Regions from separate parts of the Paenibacillus sp. JT31N17 genome, predicted to be linked through region 1. Evidence: riboswitches for the same ligand, from Rfam matches in the RefSeq annotation. Region 1 holds a riboswitch; the other holds the start of a gene.
The links. A riboswitch is a leader RNA that binds a small molecule or an ion and turns the genes downstream of it on or off. The one in region 1 is predicted to bind cyclic di-AMP.
Positions count from the first base shown of each region.

Region 2: linked by a shared signal. The riboswitch ahead of AC0YOB_RS36480 (3D domain-containing protein) and the one ahead of AC0YOB_RS33000 (C40 family peptidase) in region 1 are both predicted to bind cyclic di-AMP.

Region 1 covers NZ_JBWDNP010000018.1:54,326-58,749, reverse strand. The annotation lists gene AC0YOB_RS33005 (DEAD/DEAH box helicase) at 1-1,562, opposite strand, end outside; gene AC0YOB_RS33000 (C40 family peptidase) at 1,866-2,366, opposite strand; cyclic di-AMP (ydaO/yuaA leader) riboswitch at 2,372-2,525, opposite strand; gene AC0YOB_RS32995 (hypothetical protein) at 2,924-3,739, opposite strand; gene AC0YOB_RS32990 (M1 family metallopeptidase) at 3,805-4,424, opposite strand, start outside.
Region 2 covers NZ_JBWDNP010000025.1:9,621-14,044, reverse strand. The annotation lists gene rnmV (ribonuclease M5) at 1-349, opposite strand, end outside; gene AC0YOB_RS36480 (3D domain-containing protein) at 480-1,628, opposite strand; cyclic di-AMP (ydaO/yuaA leader) riboswitch at 1,868-2,070, opposite strand; gene AC0YOB_RS36475 (TatD family hydrolase) at 2,243-3,022, opposite strand; gene AC0YOB_RS36470 (HD domain-containing protein) at 3,042-4,352, opposite strand.

The sequences.
Region 1 (4,424 bases):
AGCGCGTGGAGGCGGCCAACCTCCAGATCCTCCGCCGCGACCATCGCTGTAATCTGCTGGGAGAGCACATCAAGCGGTTCCTGCGGCAGTACGATCTCCTCGATATCACGGCGCGTGATATCGCGGCAGAGCACGGCGGATTCCGGCAGCTCGCTGCGGCCGCGGGCCAGGATGAAGCCGCGGCTCACATCGCCCACGGCATGCCCGGCGCGCCCGATCCGCTGAATGCCGGCCGCGGCCTGCTTCGGGGAATCGATCTGAATGACCAGCTCGACATGTCCGACATCGATGCCGAGCTCCAGTGACGAGGTGGCCACGAGGCAGCGAAGCTCGCCTGCCTTGAGCATGCCCTCGATCGTTAGCCTGCGCTCGCGAGCGAGGCTGCCGTGATGGGCGCGCGCCATCTCGTAGCCGGCGTGCTCATTGAGCCGGAGCACAAGCCGCTCGCACAGCCGGCGGCTGTTGACGAAGATCAGCACAGACCGGGCGTCGTTCATTAACTGGAACACCCGGTCAACGATCGGCAGCCAGACGGCTTCGCGGGTCTTGGCCGGCTTGCTGAGGTCGGGCATCGTAACCCGAACCTCAATGGACTTTGATATTCGGCTCAGGACGATCGTAACAGGCCGCTGACTGTAGCCAAGCGGGTGCGGGCACTGCCCGGTCTCTGCACCTGCTCCGGCAGCGGGCGGCAGGGAGCCGCTATTGTGCACGGAATCCGGTATTGCAGGGTATAGAGAACGCCCGCCCGCCTTGCGCCCGGAGCTTGTATCCGCTTCCTGCGGGCTGACGGCTTCCTCCCGTTCGCCGGCCGCCCCGGGAGCGTCCGCGGCTGGATGACCGGCCGCCGCATCGGCCCGCTGCTCCCAGCCTCCGAGGAAGCGGGCAACGCGTTCAAGCGGCTTTTGTGTCGCCGAGACTCCGATGCGCTGCACCGGCTTCGGGCATAACGCACTCAGCCGCTCCAGCGACAGGGATAAATGAGCTCCCCGCTTGTCTCCAGCCAGCCCGTGGATTTCATCGACAATGACCGTTTCCACCGTCTGCAGCATGCCGCGTCCTTTCTCGGAGGTAAGCAGGAGGTAGAACGATTCAGGGGTGGTAACCAGCACATCCGGCGGATTGCGCACCATTCTGGCGCGCTCGCTTGAGGACGTATCCCCGGTCCGCACGGCTGAGCGTACTCCCGGCCAAGCGAGGGTCTCCGCTCTTTGATGCTCTTCATGGAAACGTTCAATGGCCTCCATAAAGCCGATGATATGGTACTGAATATCATTATTAAGCGCCTTCAAGGGCGTAATATAAAGTGTGCGCACACCTGGCTTCCAGCTGCTGCCCGGGGCCGTGGCGGCGATTTTGCCCACTGCGATCCCGTTCAGGCAGGGCAGCAGCGCCGCAAGTGTTTTACCGGAGCCGGTGGGTGCTGCGATGAGCGTATGATGATTGTCCATAATTGAAGCCCAGGCGTCCAGCTGAATATCGGTCGGCTCGCCGAAGGCCTGCCGGAACCACCCCGCAAGAGTCGGATGAAACACCTGCAGCGCAGGGGAAAGCTCTGCCATCACCTAACAGCTCCTTTCATTCATACATCAAGGTTGGGATTGTGGTTATATTATACCCATTTTCCCTCCGATTGCGAGATTCGCCGGCACCCTTCGCACAACGCCCGGGTCTATCGGGTCCATTTTGACGGCATCCAGCATGCACGGGACTGTTTGAATACCGGAACATACGGGGTATATATAAGTGCCGCTTCTTATTTCATACACCCAAATGAAAAAGCAAAAGCCGCAGCAGCTTGTCCAATCGGACAAGCTGCTGCGGCTATGCATCAGCATTCGTTAGCGAACGCTCATTGACACTGATCAACCAGCGTCTTCGCTGTCAACCAATTCATCAGAAGGTTCGTCAGCGTATTTCTCGAATGTCTCAGGGCTCATTACGCGGCGGGCAGTAACATAGCGTTTAACGTAGTAAGAGTCACTGAGGCTGCTAATGGTAACGCCCTTGCTGGAGGAGGAATGAGCAAACTTGCCGTCTCCAACATAAATGCCGACGTGCGAAATGCCGCGACCATTCGTATTAAAGAATACGAGATCACCAGCAATCAAGTCGTCCTTGACTACTTTCTTGCCCAGCTTGGACTGGGCGGAGGATGAATGCGAGATCGAGACGCCGAGTTTGTCAAACACGTACATCGTAAATCCGGAGCAGTCAAATCCTTTGGTAGTCGTCCCTGCCGTGCGGTAAGGAGTGCCGATCACATCACTGATAACGCCGTCCATTTTGGAGTCTGCTAGTGCGCTCCCAACTTGGAACAAGAGTACCAATGCTAGACCGATGAGTAGTGCAGAAACTTTTTTCAAAAAATGTGACCCCTTCCGGTTGCCTGCGAGGTTAGCTGTGGGGTTCGGTTGAAGGCTCCCTATGATACCCTCTGACATTCGTTGCAGCAAATGTCGGGATCAATTCACCCAAGATGGTTCCCCCGCTTCTCATCCAAGAGAATTCGGCAATTTTTTCATGCTGGCATACTAATTCTGTTTTTTTAGCGAATCTCCTTCCAAATTCACAATTTGTTCACAAATTAGAATTATTAGAGTGAAACTTTTTGACAACTCGTCTCGTTATCTTATTGCAAAAAATGCGAAAGGGCCTTCCGGCATTTGCAGGAGCCTTTTTTTTGTGGTCTAAACTTGAGACTTAAGTCCATACCGGCAGATGAATGCTTCCAATTTCACCCGCATTATCGACAATATCTGACTGCGCCTGTTTCTCTAATTCGCCTTTCAGATGTCATATTTTCAAAACAAAGAGGGACCAACCGCATCAAAACGGCTGATCCCTCTTTAATATTTTTAAGTTCTCACCGGCAACTGAACCGACTTCTGCCTGCTGCCTGTTTCGCTAGTAAGAGCGGTGGTCAGGTCTGCTTGGAATGCCATACTTCATATTGCGAGGCTACTGTCCACACTTTCATAACCGTACGAACCAGATGATAGCTTTGATGCAAAATGAGTGCAATCAATCCGGCCCAGAGCATAGAGGCCGAGGCCATGGTCAGACTGAGCGCCATTCCAATGGCCCACATTAGCAGCGAGATGCCGGCCAGCGGAATAAGATGCCGCACCCCGCCCCAGAATGAGCGAAGCGCGCCGTTTCCGGACACAACGCCGAACTGCATGGCGAGGAAGAGCAGGTGGAGCAGAGCCGCCCACACCAGCCAACCGCCGGCCCAGGGCCCGACCTTGTTGGCGATGTCCGCCAGACTGCCGCTGCTGAGCAGGGCATCAAGCGCTTTGGGCAGCAGCCAAACGCCCGGAGCCAGCGTCAAGGCCGTTTCGATGCCGTAAAGCAGTGCAATCGGCTTCCACGCCGTTCGGATTCCTTTGATAAATCTTGTGCCGTTCTCATCCTGGGCATGATGCAGGGAATGGAACAGCCCGGCGTTCAGGAACGGGGTCAGGAGCATGCGCCCGAGCAGCAGACTTGCGAAGAGCCAGATATAGGGACGAATGAGATCGGTCTTGAGCAGCTGGAACTGCGCCTCCGTCAGGAAAAGCGCCACAGCTCCGTCCGAGGGTGCGCTGTCCGGGTAACGCTTCAGCAGCGGGACCATAATTCCTTCAACCGAACGGTAGAGGAAGAAGCCCCACAGCAGCTCGTACAGGAACAGCATAATAATGATGTAAAAATGCTTCATCGTCAGATGCCAGCCTTGCTTCACATGATGGTTCATGCAAGCCTTCACCTCCTTTTTTCTCCATTTGTTTGGCGGGTACCTGCCGGCTCCAGGCCGCCAGGCTACCAGGCAAGGGAAGTGAAGATCCCCTCCAGCAGCTTGGCGACGCCAATGCTCCAGCGCGTTTGTACCTTCTCCGGAAGCTCGGCTTTCATGAAATTGTTAATATGCTTGTTGTCGAGCACGTTCTCATTCTGTGGATCAATCGCTGCCCAAAGCAAAGGAGAGGAATGCACCAGCTTATATTGAATGTGCATCTGCGCCGCATCCCAAACCTTCGGCAGGGTCGTCCCGTCGGCAAACTGGAAAACAATCGGGACAGGTCCGTAGCTGCCGCCATTCTTGCGGATCAGCACGGTTGACTCATACTTCACAGTGCCGTTTTCCTTCACAGGCTTGACCGCAATCGATTCAACCGAATAGTCGGACATCTGATTGCCGTAGACAAACTGGCTGAAATAATCGTTCCACTTGGTCTTGGTGACCTGCTCCACAACATGCTGGAAATCCGCCGTGGACGGATGCTTGAACTTGTATTTCTGGAAGTACGTCCGCATGATCTTGCTCATGATCTTCGGACCGACCTGTTTCTCGATGCCGAACAGGACGAGCTTGGCCCGCATGTACACATTTTCCGCATAATGATTATGGCTGTGGTAGGACCAGGAAAGCTGCTTGAGCG
Region 2 (4,424 bases), on a different contig from region 1:
TCCCTTCGCCGCTGCCCGCTTCCGTACGCACATTGGCGAGGGCTCTTCGAATCGCTTCGGGCGAGGCGTTCTCGACGCCGATATCCCCCTTGTAGCTTGCGTCCTCCTGGGGTAGAAAAGCATGCTTGCAGCCGGGCACGCGCTGCGCAACAATTTTACGGATGCGCTCCCCTGCATGATCCGGATCTGTAAATATAATAACTCCGCGGCGCTGCTGTGCGAGCTCCACCCTGCGCAAAACATCCGCGCCGATGGCTGAACCGCCTGTCTCGATCGTTTCCGCTTCAACTGCCCGCTTGATGGCCACGGTATCGTCTTTGCCCTCAACTACGATTATTTCCTTAATCATGCCGTCCATCCATTCCCTTCAGACAAACATACAAAAGAAGAGGCAATCGCCTCTCCTTATAATGGCATATTTATGTTTAAAATACGATATGAATGAGGTAAACCCTTATTAAAGGAGTTAAGTCCCAAGGTTAAATTGCCTCCGGCTTATTCGGCCCGAGCACATAAACCGTGTATCCTCGTTTGAGACCAAACTTCTCAGCATAAGACTCACTTTCAAAATAAACATCGATTTTTTTGCCTTTGATGGCACTGCCCGTATCTTCCGCTCTGCGGAAACCGATACCCTCAATGTAGACCCACCAGCCGATAGGAATAACCTTCGGGTCAACCGCGATAGTTCTGCCCTCTTGAACCGTCGCACCTGATGCCGTTATCCCATATTGCGGATGACTTTTTGACTTGCCCGTTGATGAAACGCCCGCAGCATATGCAGTCAGCGTTACATTCTTCAATATCTGTTTAGGCTTCAGCTTGTCGCCCCGCTTGGTCGTTACTGTAGAAGAGCCCGCCTTCGCTGAGAGCGTAACTACATTCGTTTCCGGCTTCTTGGTACCCACCGCCACCACTTTATCGACCGACTCCGCTTTCGTCAGCTTGGTAACCATAGTCTGGGACACAAGCACCCCGTCCGCATATACGTTCTCAAACTGTTTGACTACTTTGCCTTCATTGCCGTTCTGAACAAGCTTCTGTTTGCCCTGCTCAAGCTTGGGGTCTTCCTTCTTCACGACCGAAAAGGGAACCGTATAAGCCTTCTCCGAAATTTTCTTCTCGATCCGTGTGACCGTGACACTCATGTTGGACTTTACTCTGTCCTCCATGGCAGGCCAAACCTTATCTTGATTGCGTATCAGTATGTCCGCTTGATCGATCACTGCCTTAACCGTTCTTTCTGTCGTGTACAACGTTCTTACCTTGCCGTCTGCCTTCACATGGACCGGTACCGCTTGGTCAATGACGATGCGGTCGCCGTCCTTTATTCCCCCGTTAAGAGGTAAGGACACCTTGTCATACTGCCCTATCGTGATGGCTTGTTCATCCAGTAGGCGTTGAAGGACCCATTGTTTTGTCGAAACAATGGTTTCTTGTCCGTTCACTACTACGGAGACGTGCTTGTCAGCCGTTCCGTACAACAACACCAGAAACATGAAAGTCATAGCGATTGAGATCAGAGCGCTCAGTAATATTAAACGCACGTTCTCATGCTTCCATCGCAATGCGAAAGACATGCTGGATGATCGTTTACCATGGGTATCCTTAAGCTGGAGTGCGCCCACTTCTTCGGTCCTCCTTCATAGCCCCGCCGCCTAGTTACATGATTGCCTTTGACGGTTCTATTGTTTTTGTTGGCGTGATTGCACGCCACTCCTCATTCCAACCTCGACCTCCATGGTAAACCCTATGTCGTCTTTTTACGCAATATTCAAAATAAAAGAAGCCGACGACGACAGAGGATCTGTTTCGTGGCTTCCCAGATGACGACGGGACATGGATTAAATGCACGAGGTTGATCTCTCTTATAACACTATTACGCTGGCGAGGTTAGCTGTCGGATTCGGGCGAGAGAGTCGCCCTATTCATGGCTGGCATGTCTACCACATGCTTCCATAAAATTCACCCCAAGAAGAATTCAACATTTACTGCCCTTCGTCCGATACGAAGTGTATCAATGTTTGGTTCCCCCGCTCTCCGACTTCGGAGATTAAGCGATATTTTGGAAAAGGAATGCAAGTTTTGAAGCTCTGAGATGAATGATACCGCCTTTTGCTGCTCATTGTAAAGAAGAGATTAATCGCGATTTTAACGAATTTTAAGGAAAATCACGTGAAAAACTGCCAATTTACTGACTCAAAATTAGTTTTTTCACTCGAAATGTCTTGATTGCTACCTCTTATAGCCCTTTTTCTTTAAAAGCAAAACAATTCTGAGCATTCTCTGTCGTAATTTTTGAGATTTCTTCTACAGATTTCCCTCTAATTTCGGCAACCGTTTCTGCTACAAGACGGACAAAAGCGGACTCGTTTCGTTTCCCCCGGTAGGGGTGGGGAGCTAAATAAGGAGCATCGGTCTCGATCAAAATACGGTCAAGCGGCACCTGTGCCAGCACCTCTTTGGGAACACGCGCGTTCTTGAATGTGAGCGGTCCGCCGAACGAAATATAGAAATTCATGTCGAGGCATTGTTTCGCCGTCTCCCAGCTGCCTGAGAAGCAGTGCATGACCCCGCCCACATCTTTGGCATTCTCCTCTTTCAGTATATGAAGCACGTCCTCATGTGCCTCCCGGTTATGAATTGAAATAGGCATCTTCTTCTGCCGCGCAAGCTGGATCTGCTCCCGGAAAACACGCTGCTGAACGTCCTTCGGAGACGTATCCCAGTGATAATCCAAGCCTATTTCGCCGATCCCCACAACTTTGGGATGATCGCAAAGCGATGCAATCCAGTCCAGGTCTCCGGGCAGCATATGAATGCTTTCAACAGGGTGCCAGCCCACAATCGCATAGATAAAATCATATTGCTCCGCCAGAGCCATTGTCGTGGGAATGGTCTCCCGGTCAAAGCCGATATTTATAATTCTCGAGATCCCGGCAGCACGGGCCCGTTCGATCACTTCCGCGCGGTCCTCGTCGAATTGTTTCGAATCCAGATGGGTATGTGTGTCGATTAACATAAGCAAGTTGATCTCCCTTCTATAATAAGAGCCCGAATCGTTCGCGGATATGAGGCGACAACAGATGGGCCGATTCAAGTAAAGGCTCCTCGGGGTAATACAGATGATATTTGCCCTGATGAATTCCGGTAATCGAGCGGATGATATCCGACTTTCTGGAGATTTCAGACAAGCGGTCATCCTGCCCCAGAAGCAGAATCGGCGGACGTTCATCCTTGTCCATGAAATCATGACCCAGACGGTATACATCATACGGCATATCGTAGGGAAAGTCGATTTCCAGATGATAGTCCGGATTGAGACCGATCGATTGAAATTGTTCACGAATTTCCTGCCAAAGCTTTTCATCGGCATTGTCCATGGTTATGTATTTATATAGTTTTCGGTTCAGGAATCGGGTGCATAATTCTGCCAGCAGAGAATCCTCCTCCTTCAACCACTGCGTAAAGGCTGTTTGAGCCATGGCTTCGTCCAGCAGGAGATAGTTCTCCACATCAAGCGTACCTTCCATCAGATGCCGGAGCGGTTCGATCATCCATGAGAAAGCATACCCGCCCCCATAAAGCTCGCGTGCTCTGCGAAATATTTGTCGAAGTATAATTTCGGAGCTCCGGGTGACCGGGTGAAAATAAACCTGCCAATACATTTGGTAGCGGGACATCAGATAATCCTCAACGGCATGCATTCCGCTCTCTTTTACAACAATTCGTCCCTGATACGGCCTTAGAACGCGAAGAATGCGTTCCAGATCGAAGGTTCCGTAATTGACGCCTGTATAGTATGCATCGCGCAGCAGGTAATCCATACGGTCCGCGTCCATCTGGCTGGATATGAGGCTGACCACAATCGGCTGATTATACGTTTTGCAGATTACAGCCGCCACCCTTTCCGGCAGGGAGGGGTCGCAGTCGCGGAGGACCTGGTTAATTTCAGTATTTTCCAGTAAAATACGGCATGTCCATTCCTCATGATCAGTATCAAACACCTGCTCAATTGAATGCGAGAAGGGACCATGACCCACATCGTGCAGCAAGGCGGCGCATAACGTCACAAGCCTCTCTTCCCTGGGCCAATCCGTATAACCCCCCCGTTCAAATTGAGAAATGATTTTTCTGGTTATTTCATAAACGCCCAGTGAGTGCGAGAAGCGGCTGTGCTCCGCCCCGTGAAAGGTCAAATAAGATGTACCGAGCTGACGAATTCGCCGCAGACGCTGAAATTCCCTCGTATTAATGAGATTCCATATCGTCTCATCCTGCACATAAATATATTTATGAACCGGATCTTTAAATACTTTCTCCTCGGCTAGCGAATGATGTCTAGGATTCATCTTTTTCCCCTCCGATGTTCAATTATTCGACATAATTTCTTTTTAATGTGTCGAATTGTGTCGTAAACGCAT